One region of the Chryseobacterium vietnamense genome, then DNA from elsewhere that is predicted to be linked to it. Evidence: riboswitches for the same ligand, from Rfam matches in the RefSeq annotation. Region 1 holds a riboswitch; each other region holds the start of a gene.
The links. A riboswitch is a leader RNA that binds a small molecule or an ion and turns the genes downstream of it on or off. The one in region 1 is predicted to bind S-adenosylmethionine.
Positions count from the first base shown of each region.

Region 2: it holds a riboswitch for S-adenosylmethionine, as region 1 does, so the genes downstream of both, J2786_RS16365 (SusC/RagA family TonB-linked outer membrane protein) here and J2786_RS20605 (TonB-dependent receptor plug domain-containing protein) in region 1, are expected to answer to the same signal.
Region 3: it holds a riboswitch for S-adenosylmethionine, as region 1 does, so the genes downstream of both, J2786_RS17100 (alpha/beta fold hydrolase) here and J2786_RS20605 (TonB-dependent receptor plug domain-containing protein) in region 1, are expected to answer to the same signal.

Region 1 covers NZ_JAVDQX010000006.1:181,017-184,302, forward strand. The annotation lists gene J2786_RS20605 (TonB-dependent receptor plug domain-containing protein) at 1-2,117, opposite strand, end outside; SAM riboswitch class I at 2,210-2,315, opposite strand; gene J2786_RS20610 (alpha-amylase family glycosyl hydrolase) at 2,586-3,286, opposite strand, start outside.
Region 2 covers NZ_JAVDQX010000003.1:518,675-521,960, reverse strand. The annotation lists gene J2786_RS16365 (SusC/RagA family TonB-linked outer membrane protein) at 1-1,357, opposite strand, end outside; SAM riboswitch class I at 1,441-1,539, opposite strand; gene J2786_RS16360 (type II 3-dehydroquinate dehydratase) at 1,784-2,191, shown strand; gene J2786_RS16355 (hypothetical protein) at 2,253-2,693, shown strand; gene pckA (phosphoenolpyruvate carboxykinase (ATP)) at 2,741-3,286, opposite strand, start outside.
Region 3 covers NZ_JAVDQX010000003.1:664,928-668,213, reverse strand. The annotation lists gene J2786_RS17105 (ACT domain-containing protein) at 1-218, opposite strand, end outside; gene J2786_RS17100 (alpha/beta fold hydrolase) at 224-1,162, opposite strand; SAM riboswitch class I at 1,223-1,329, opposite strand; gene J2786_RS17095 (MGH1-like glycoside hydrolase domain-containing protein) at 1,518-3,286, shown strand, end outside.

The sequences.
Region 1 (3,286 bases):
TCAATGATATTGATCTGATCGGGACCAAAAAACTGATCCTGAGGCGTTCCTAAGTTTTCCGGAAAATGGAAATCTGTAATTTTTGTTTCCGTATAGTTTCCGGCAAGATTGATATTTAATTTTCCATTACCTAGAATCCAGTCATAGGTTACTACAACATCAACTCCTTTGGTTTCTGTATCAATAGCGTTGGCAAAGAATCTTCCGCTTTCTACCTCCTTTCCCTGTCCTACTATCGCTGGATCTGACAATCTTGGATCTGTTATATTTCCAGTAATAACGATTCTATCTTTTACTTTAATAATATATCCATCTACGGTTATCAACAGTCCTTTTACAGGTGTTAAAGTAAATCCGGCACTTCCATTTACAGAGGTTTCCTGTTTAAGTTTATCAAATCCAAGGATTTCAGCGGCTTTGCTATCATTGCTAAAGATTCCTTTTGTGACAATCTTCTCGCCTGAAGTAGAAATATCAGCATAAGAATTATTGAAATATTGCTGTTGAAGGGAGGGCGCTCTGAACCCTGTTCCAACGGCGGCTCTTATTGCATAATTTTTTACGAATTCATATCGGACGGCAAGTTTTCCATTCAAGGTATTTCCGAAATCTGAATAATTTTCAAATCTGGCAGCCGCATCTATATTGAGTTTTTTATCTAAATCATACGAAACATCCGCATACACGGCTGTTGAATGCCTGTCCTTCTTCAATGCATTATTTGGAGAAAAACCGATAAAGGATTGGGAACCTCCTGCACCAAGCACTGTTGATCCTTCAGTAGCAACATTTCCATTGATGTCGTATTGGGTATAAGAAGCTTCATCACCTGCTTTGATCTGGTATTGTTCAAATCTGAATTCTCCTCCGAAAGCGATATTGAACTGTTTTATATTTTTTGAAACATCAAGATTAACAGTATTCTGAAGAAAACTATGGGCTCCTGCATAAAACCGGGTTGGAGATTTTGCTCCCAGAGAAGCATTATTGGTGTTGCTTACATTATAATTGAAGGTATTGCTCCCGAATGTATTACTAAGGTCAAATAGCCAGTCGTTAACATTATATTTTGCTCCCACAGCATAAGAAATATCATATACCTGAGATCCAAGAATTGCCTGAAATCCGTTGGGGTAAATGGATGAAACCACATTGGACTTTTCGCTCGGCAGCCTTCTGAATCCAAATCCTTCTCCTTCTTTAATGCTGAACCCTCCGAAAGAATATACTTTAAAATTATCATTAAAAGGGTATTCTGAGTTGAAAAACAACTGTCCCTGCCTGATCTGGGCATCTCCGATCTGAAAATTAAAATCATCACGGGTTAATCCTCTTTTTTCAATTTCTGCATCATCTGCGGCTCTGGCAGCTTTTACGGCTTCAGCATCACCAGCAAATTCATAAGCGAAATTATCTCCGAAAATATCCAGGTCATGATTTTGCGTTCTTGTTGTTTTTCCTCTGTGGCTCAGTTGCAGGGAAAGATTGATATAACTGTCTTTTTTTCCTAACGAAGTTCCGTAATTGATTCCCGCCTGGTAAGTATCACCATCATTTCTTCCGGTCAGTCCGTAAGTAAGACTTGCCGAGGCTCCTGCATTTTTCTTGAGAATAATATTGATGACTCCTGCAATAGCATCAGAACCATATTGTGCTGCTGCACCGTCTCTTAACACTTCTATTCTATCAATAGCAATAACCGGTATGGTACTCAGATCTGTTCCTACAGAGCCATTTCCTACGGTATTCTGATAATTTACCAATGAAGTAGAATGTCTTCTTTTTCCGTTAAGCAACACTAAAACCTGGTCAGGCCCCATGCCTCTTAAAGTAACCGGGTCAATATGTTCGGTACCATCAGAAGCAGACTGTCTCACTGCGTTAAACGATGGAATTACATAGTTCAGGAGATCCTGAGCGGTCATTTGTGGAGAACCTCTCTGGATTTTATCGATATTGATAACATCTACAGGAACCGGCGTCTCCAGTTTTGTTCTTTTGACATTACGGTTTCCAACGATGATAATATCTTCGATCTGTTTTCCTTTTTCCTCACTTTCCTGAGCAGCTACCAGAATTACCCCAAGCAATAATACAGCTGTGCTTAATTTTTTCATTTTGTTCTTGCCAATTAATAATAACAGTCTGACGGCTAGTTCCGCAGATATACAAGACTTCAAGAAATGGAATTCATATAGAATATTGACTTCAATTATCTCCCCCAATGGGTTGGAATTAGCACCTTTACACATCTGGAACCGTGCAGGTTGCTAAGGTTTCTCCGGGCCAAATCCCTCCACCTTTCTTGATAAATCTACTGCAAAAGTAGACTATTTTTTTGAACTTACAAAAAAGGCAAATCTGCTGATCCGCAAATTTGCCTTTTATTCTTTCTATAGAACTTGTTTACACTTTTATTTTTGAACCATTAAGATTTAATAAGAGTTTAAGAGTATTAAGATAAGCTTCGCTTTAAGCTTAAAAATCAGAATGATTCATCTTAACTACACTTTATTTCTTAAATCCTTCTTAATGGTTTTAATATATTCAACATTTTTATAAGCTAAACAACTCCATAATTTTTTTTATTTGATCACAATCTTTTGAATGGCTGTTCCTGTATCCGATTTCAGCTGAACCAGATAAGTTCCTGCAGGATAACTGATTTTAGCTTCATAGATACCGTTTTCTTTATCCAATTTGAAAGTATCCAGTTTTTTACCCGTCATATCAAAAATCAGAATCTCTCCGTTTTTTGCCTTATTGAAAATGAGTTGAGCAATTCCGTTCCGAACCGGATTATCTGCAATCTGAAGGGATAATTTGTGGACTGCATTGATATCTACAGTGGACAAAGCGCCAGCATAATTGCCAAAGATTCTGAATTCTCCCGGCTGTAAAGTGATCGGGGATGTTGTGGAAGCTATATTCGAAATACTGTTGTCCATCAGATTCTGCCATTGACCCGTGTAAGGAAAATAAGGAACTACATTCTGTGCGGAAGTCGTGTAATTGGCCAATACGACAACATTCTTTATTCCTGTTGTAATAGCAGCATCATACACATAAATTCTTGTGATCAGGCCATTGGGATCATTCGTAAGATTGTTGGATTCTATACTGTAGGTTTTAGATTTAAAAACCTGATGACTGTTTCTGATATTGATGATTTTAGCCCAAGTATCATAAATAGCCTTTCTGTTCGCATTGGTATCATATCCTAAAGTGAATGCAACAGGTTTTTCATCAGTTCTGCATCCGCTGTCGATGGTACCGTTTGCACATC
Region 2 (3,286 bases), on a different contig from region 1:
GATTTGAATAATAATGTCCGTTATAATTCACCAAATCAACAGAAAAACTCGTTTTGAATTTTAACTCCGGTAAGAAAGTGAATTCCATGAATCCTTTTCCTGAAAAGTTATCTTCTTTATTTTCGTTTTTATCCAATGGCAGGGTTGCAGCGGCATTCTGATTCTGAAGCGCATTTGTTGGTCTGTACTTGCCAAAATCATAAACCGGGTTTCCATCAGCATCCAAAACGTAAGTTCCGTCTGCATTTCTTTCATAATAAGGATAGAATGAAGGAATAAATCTTGCGGCATTGATGATATTACTGGCCTTGGAATCTGAAGAAGTTGGCGCCTGTTGAATGCTGTTTGTGTAACTTAAGTTTACCCCAACATTCAGCCATTTTTTTACTTCAGAATTGATCTTTAATCTGGTATTATATCTTTTAAATCCTGATTCAATCGCCATCCCTTTATCATCCAGATACCCCAATGAAAAGAAATAATTACTTTTTTCACTTCCTCCGCTGATATCAAGATCTACCTGATTTCTTGAAGCCACTCTCTGCAGAATATCTCTCCAGTCATCATTCCAAAGTGGCGATGCACCTGGTAATAATTTTCCATCTGTTCCTACAGGTTTTGGATAAGCAGTTCCATATGGATTGATCCCAAGGGTAGAAACAAGATTGTCTGTTGCCATTTGTGCAGCCTGCTGGGAAGAAACTTTACCGGACTGATATCCGTTTCTTAATGCTTCCCAATATAATTGAAAGTACTGATCTGTGTTTACCTGCTCATAATCTTTAACAGCTCTTCCTGAGAATCCCTGACTGATATTAAAATTAACTCTGGCTTCTCCTTTTTTACCCGATTTTGTAGTAATGATAATAATTCCGTTTGCTCCTCTTGAACCGTACAAAGCACTTGCTGTAGCATCTTTCAAAACACTGATGGATTCAATATCGCTTGGACTTATAGAGTTAATATTTCCGTCAAAAGGAATTCCGTCTACCACATATAACGGATCACTGGAAGCACTGATGGAACCAATACCTCTGATTCTGATGGTCGAAACCGCACCTGGCTGTCCTGAGGCACTGGTTGTCTGTATCCCTGCAACCTGTCCTTCAAGTGCTTTGGTAATATTGGTTACAGGTCTGTTGTTAATTTTATCGCTTGAAATGGTGGCTACAGAACCGGTATAGCTGTTTCTTTTAGCTTTTCCATAAGCTACCACTACTACTTCATCAATCTCCTTTTCATGAAGGCTATCTTTTTTCGGCCAGGAATTCTGTGCACTTACACTGGTTACTCCCAGAAAAAAAGCAGCAACCGGAGGTATCCAGGCTTTAGAATTGAATAAATTTTTGCTAATCATAATCAATTTTATTTATCATATATTAAAATTTAGCCCTTTGCAGAATAGTCAGCAAAGGGCATCGATAAATACGATAAACCAAATGCTTATTTTTCCTTAAAAGGCTGAACGTAACACCTTGCCCCACGGGTAGGTTGTTAAGATTTCACAGGGTCAGTTCCCTCCATCTTTCTTTATAAGCCGATCGAAATATGTTTGCAAAGCTAGAAACTTTTAGTCTACAAAACAAGTAGACTTATTGATTTTTCGTGATAATTTTTTAATAATTAACATAAAATTTTAATAAAAGCCATACCAATAAGGAGTTGCAGACTTTACCATTAATTCAAATATGATAAATATCATTATAAATAATTCAATAGCACAAAAAAAATAATTGCGGCCAGGTGTATACAGTTAATTCAAAAAAGTTTTTAATTTTATAGTATGAAAGTTTTGATCATCAACGGACCTAATCTCAATCTTTTAGGCACAAGAGAACCGGAAATCTATGGAAATGTCTCTATGGAAAGTTATTTGGAAAATTTAAAATCCGAGTTTCATTTTCATAAAATAAAATATTATCAGTCTAATATTGAAGGAGAGCTTATTAACAGACTTCAGGAGGATGATTTTGATGCCGTGATAATTAATCCTGGAGCTTTTACCCATTATTCTTATGCCATTGCCGATTGTTTAAAAAACATCAGAAAACCCAAGATTGAAGTTCACATCAGCAATATCTATAAAAGAGAGGAATTCAGGCAGAAATCTGTGACAGCTGCTAATACTGATGCGGTTTTGTCTGGTTTTGGGATGGATGGGTATAGGTTGGCTTTATTAAGCGTGAAGTAATTTCTTAACCACAGATTGCACAGATTTTCACAGATGTTTGTGGATATAGAGAGAGTAATTTATGGAGATAAATGATAAGATTTACTGTAAGAATATTGGGGCATATCCCGGCCAATTAACGAAAAGAAAATCCTATATCATTAAAGAAATAAACGATGAAAATGTAAGGATTCAAAATAATGAAGGAAGGCTGAGATGGTATTCGAAATTTTATTTTAGTTTAAATAATGAACCGGAAATAACTTCAATTAACATAGATGATACAATAGAAAATATTGAATCTGATGCCATAGAAGTAACCATTACATTTTCTGACAAAGCAAAATATTGGACGACCTTCACAACTCCAAAGTATTTAGATAAGATGTTGAATGAAGAGTCTTATTTTTCTTCAAAACATTTTTTGATCATAAAACATTTGACTAAAGAATCTATCCAATCAACAATTCTAAAACTGGATGAACAGAATAAATTGATTGAAAGTTGTAAAAAGTATAAATAAGAAAGCCTCATCAATGATGAGGCTTTTTATATGTTGATGGATAGCTATTAAATAGTCTGTTCCTGCAATTGAGGTCCTGAAGCAATTAATTTCTTACCTTCTTCAGTATCACAGTACTGCTCAAAATTCTTGATATATCTTGAAGCAAGATCTTTTGCTTTTTCTTCCCATTCTGAAGCATTCTCATAGGTATCTCTAGGATCTAAAATACCTGTAGAAACGTTTGGCAATTCAGTAGGAATTTCAAGGTTCATAATCGGAACCTGAGTCTTAGGAGCATTATCAATAGAACCGTCAATGATAGCATCGATGATCGCTCTGGTATCTTTCAGAGAAATTCTCTTTCCTGTACCATTCCAACCTGTGTTTACCAGATAAGCCTTAGCTCCGTGCTCTTTCATTTTACCGATTAATGTTTTAGAATACATTGTCGGGTGTAATGTAAGGAATGCTTCTCCAAATGCCGGAGAGAAAGAAGGTTGTGGTTCAGTAATTCCTCTTTCAGTTCCGGCTAATTTTGAGGTATAACCGCAAAGGAAGTGGTACTGAGCCTGATCTTCATTCAGGATAGAAACCGGAGGAAGTACTCCGAA
Region 3 (3,286 bases), on a different contig from region 1:
ATAAGACAGGCAACTGCTTTCTCTGCATCATTTTCATGAACCAGAATAGAAATTCCGTTTTCTATGGCCTGCTGAGAAATTACCCCTACACTGATACGCGCCAAAGTAAGCGCTTTAAAAATTCGTCCGTCAATCCCGATTTCTCCCAGGAAATCTTCTCCTTCAAATTTGACGATTGATCTGTTCTTCAAAAATTTTATTTCGTTAGCATTTTTCATTACTTCTATAAAATGTTTTTAATGATATTATTTAATTGTTGATATTCCATTAGGAAGGCATCATGCCCGTGCATAGATTGGATCTCGTGATAAGAAACATTCTTATTTTTCTCTCTTAAGTCTTCAAAACACATTCGGATTTCAGAAGCCGGGAAGAATAAGTCTGTATCTACGGAGATCATGTGCATTCGTGCCTGTATGTTCTCCAGTGCTTCTTCGGCAACGTTTATATTCATCAGCAGATGGTTCATCAGTTTGTACGCTTTTAAACTAAACCTTTCGTTTAGCGCATTACCATGATAAACCAACCAGTCTTCTGATTCCAAGCGTTGTTTGTCCTGATTATATTGGTTTTGAAATCTGTCATTGAGTGACTGTGGCGTTCTGTAACACAGCATAGCGTGAATTCTCGCTTTTTGTAATGGTTCCTCTTTATCATCCAATAAAAATTTCTGAACCAGACACTGCGCATGAAGCCAGTCGTGTGTCCTGTAATCACAGGCTATAGGAATAAATATTTCTGCGAGTTTCGGCTGCTTGGCAAGCATTTCCCAGGCAATCCCTCCTCCCAGAGAGCCTCCAATAATGGCATATATCTTTTTGATGTGTAAAGCTTCAAGCCCTTTCAAAAATATCGAAGCGATATCTGAGGGAGTAAAGTCTTCATAGTCTTCAATTAAAAAATCGTCATATCCGTTTCCGGGTATATTAAAACACAGAACTGTATACTGATTGGTATCCACAATCTGATTTTCTCCTACCAGTTGTTTCCACCAGCCTTTTTCTCCAGATACCTCTGAGTTTCCGGTAAGAGCATGGTTGATCAAGATGATAGGGGCTGTAAACAGATCTTTCCCGAAAAGCTGATAGCTTAGCGGGATATGGTATTCCTTCTCGGAATTGGTTTGATACGTAAGATTAATATAGTTTAGTTCTGTTTTCAATTCTATTAAATTTTAATACAATTGAAAATGCCACAGGAAATGGCTGAAAAGAACTTCAGTAAGTTATCTGTCCAAAATACTTTGGTAGAACGTAGCACCTTCTTTGCTTGCACAAAGGGTTGCTAAGGTTTCATAGGGTCTAATCCCTCAACCTTTCTTGATAACATTTTCAATATTTGAATGAACGAATGGTGCAAAGGTAGTTCTTTTCTTTTAATTTCAAAAAAAAATTATTTTAATATTTAAAAAAGCCCTTAAATACAAGTGTTCCAAAAGCATATTAATAATTGTTCAGATGAAAAAAATTGGAATTACTTTTCAAAAAAACTAACTTCGTATTGAAAAATGATGCCATATGACCGCCGAAAAAGATAGATTACAAGATACCAAATGGAAAAACTGGGGACCTTATGTAAGCAACCGGCAGTGGGGAAATGTACGGGAAGACTATAGCCCGAACGGGAATGCCTGGAATTTTACCAATCATAATAATGCCGAAAGTTATGCCTACCGCTGGGGCGAAGAAGGTATTGCCGGAATTTCTGACGTAAAGCAGCTCTTATGCTTTGCTTTCTCGTTCTGGAATAAGAAAGACAAAATGGTAAAAGAAAGGTTCTTCGGATTGAGCAACCCTCAGGGAAATCATGGGGAAGACATTAAAGAAATCTTTTATTATCTGGATAATACACCTACCCATAGCTATATGAAAATGGTGTATAAATACCCGATCAACGAGTTTCCTTATGATGATATTCTTACGGAAAACGGAAGACGCAGCAAAAAGGAACCGGAATATGAACTCTTCGATACCGGGATTTTTGATAATGACGAATATTTTGATATTTTTATTGAATACTGTAAAGCTGATCACAACGATATTCTGGCCAGAGTGACAGTGTGCAACCGAAGCCAGCGTGAAGCTCCCATTGTAGTGGCGCCTACTGCATGGTTCAGAAACAACTGGAAATGGGGATATAATACTTACAAGGCAGAGCTAAGTGCTTCCCATGACGGAAGTATTACCATTGGCCACGACAGTATTTCGATCAAAAAGCTGTATTCCAGAAATTCAAATGCACAATGTGTATTTTGTGATAATGAAACCAATACTTCAAAACTGTATGGAGCTCCAGCAGTTGAAAATACCTATTTCAAAGACGGAATCAATAACTATATTATTCATCAGACAAATACGGTAAATCCTGAAAAAAGGGGAACAAAAGCTTCTTTTCTGATTGATGAAATGGTAGGCGCAGGAGAATCTAAAATTTTTGAATTCAGATTAAGTCCTGAGGAAAATGATGACCCATTTGAAAACTTTGATGAAATTTTTAATACCCGACAGGCTGAAGCTGAAGAGTTTTATCAGGAAATTCAGAGTGATACCGTTAACGAAGATGAAAGAAATGTACAGAGACAGGCTTTTGCCGGACTTCTCTGGAACAAACAGTTTTATCATTATAATATCGGAAAGTGGCTGAAAGGTGATCCGAATTTTGAAGCACCAAGAAATTTCAGTGAATATGTAAGAAATACGGAATGGAACCATCTTCACAACAAAGATATTATTTCCATGCCTGATAAATGGGAATATCCGTGGTATGCAACGTGGGACCTGGCGTTTCACTGTGTTCCTTTTTCCATCATTGATGCAGAATTTGCCAAAGGACAGCTTTTACTTCTTACAAAAGAATGGTACATGCATCCTAACGGACAGCTCCCTGCCTATGAATGGAATATGAGCGATGTGAATCCGCCTGTACATGCATGGTCGTGCTTCCGTGTTTTTAAAATTGATGAAAAAAATAATGGAAAGCCGGATTTATTATTCTTAGAAAAAGTATTCCAGAAACTCCTGCTCAATTTTACCTGGTGGGTCAACCGGAAGGATAAAAACGGGAAAAATATTTTCGGTGGAGGTTTCCTTGGTCTTGATAACATCGGAGCTTTTGACCGTAATATGGTTTTAAAGGACGGCCAGCACCTCGAACAGGCAGACGGAACCAGCTGGATGGCCATGTATGCATTAAATATGATGCGTATTGCAATGGAACTTGCCCAATATTATCAGGTGTATGAGGATATGGCGATCAAGTTTTTTGAACATTATCTTTATATCGCTGA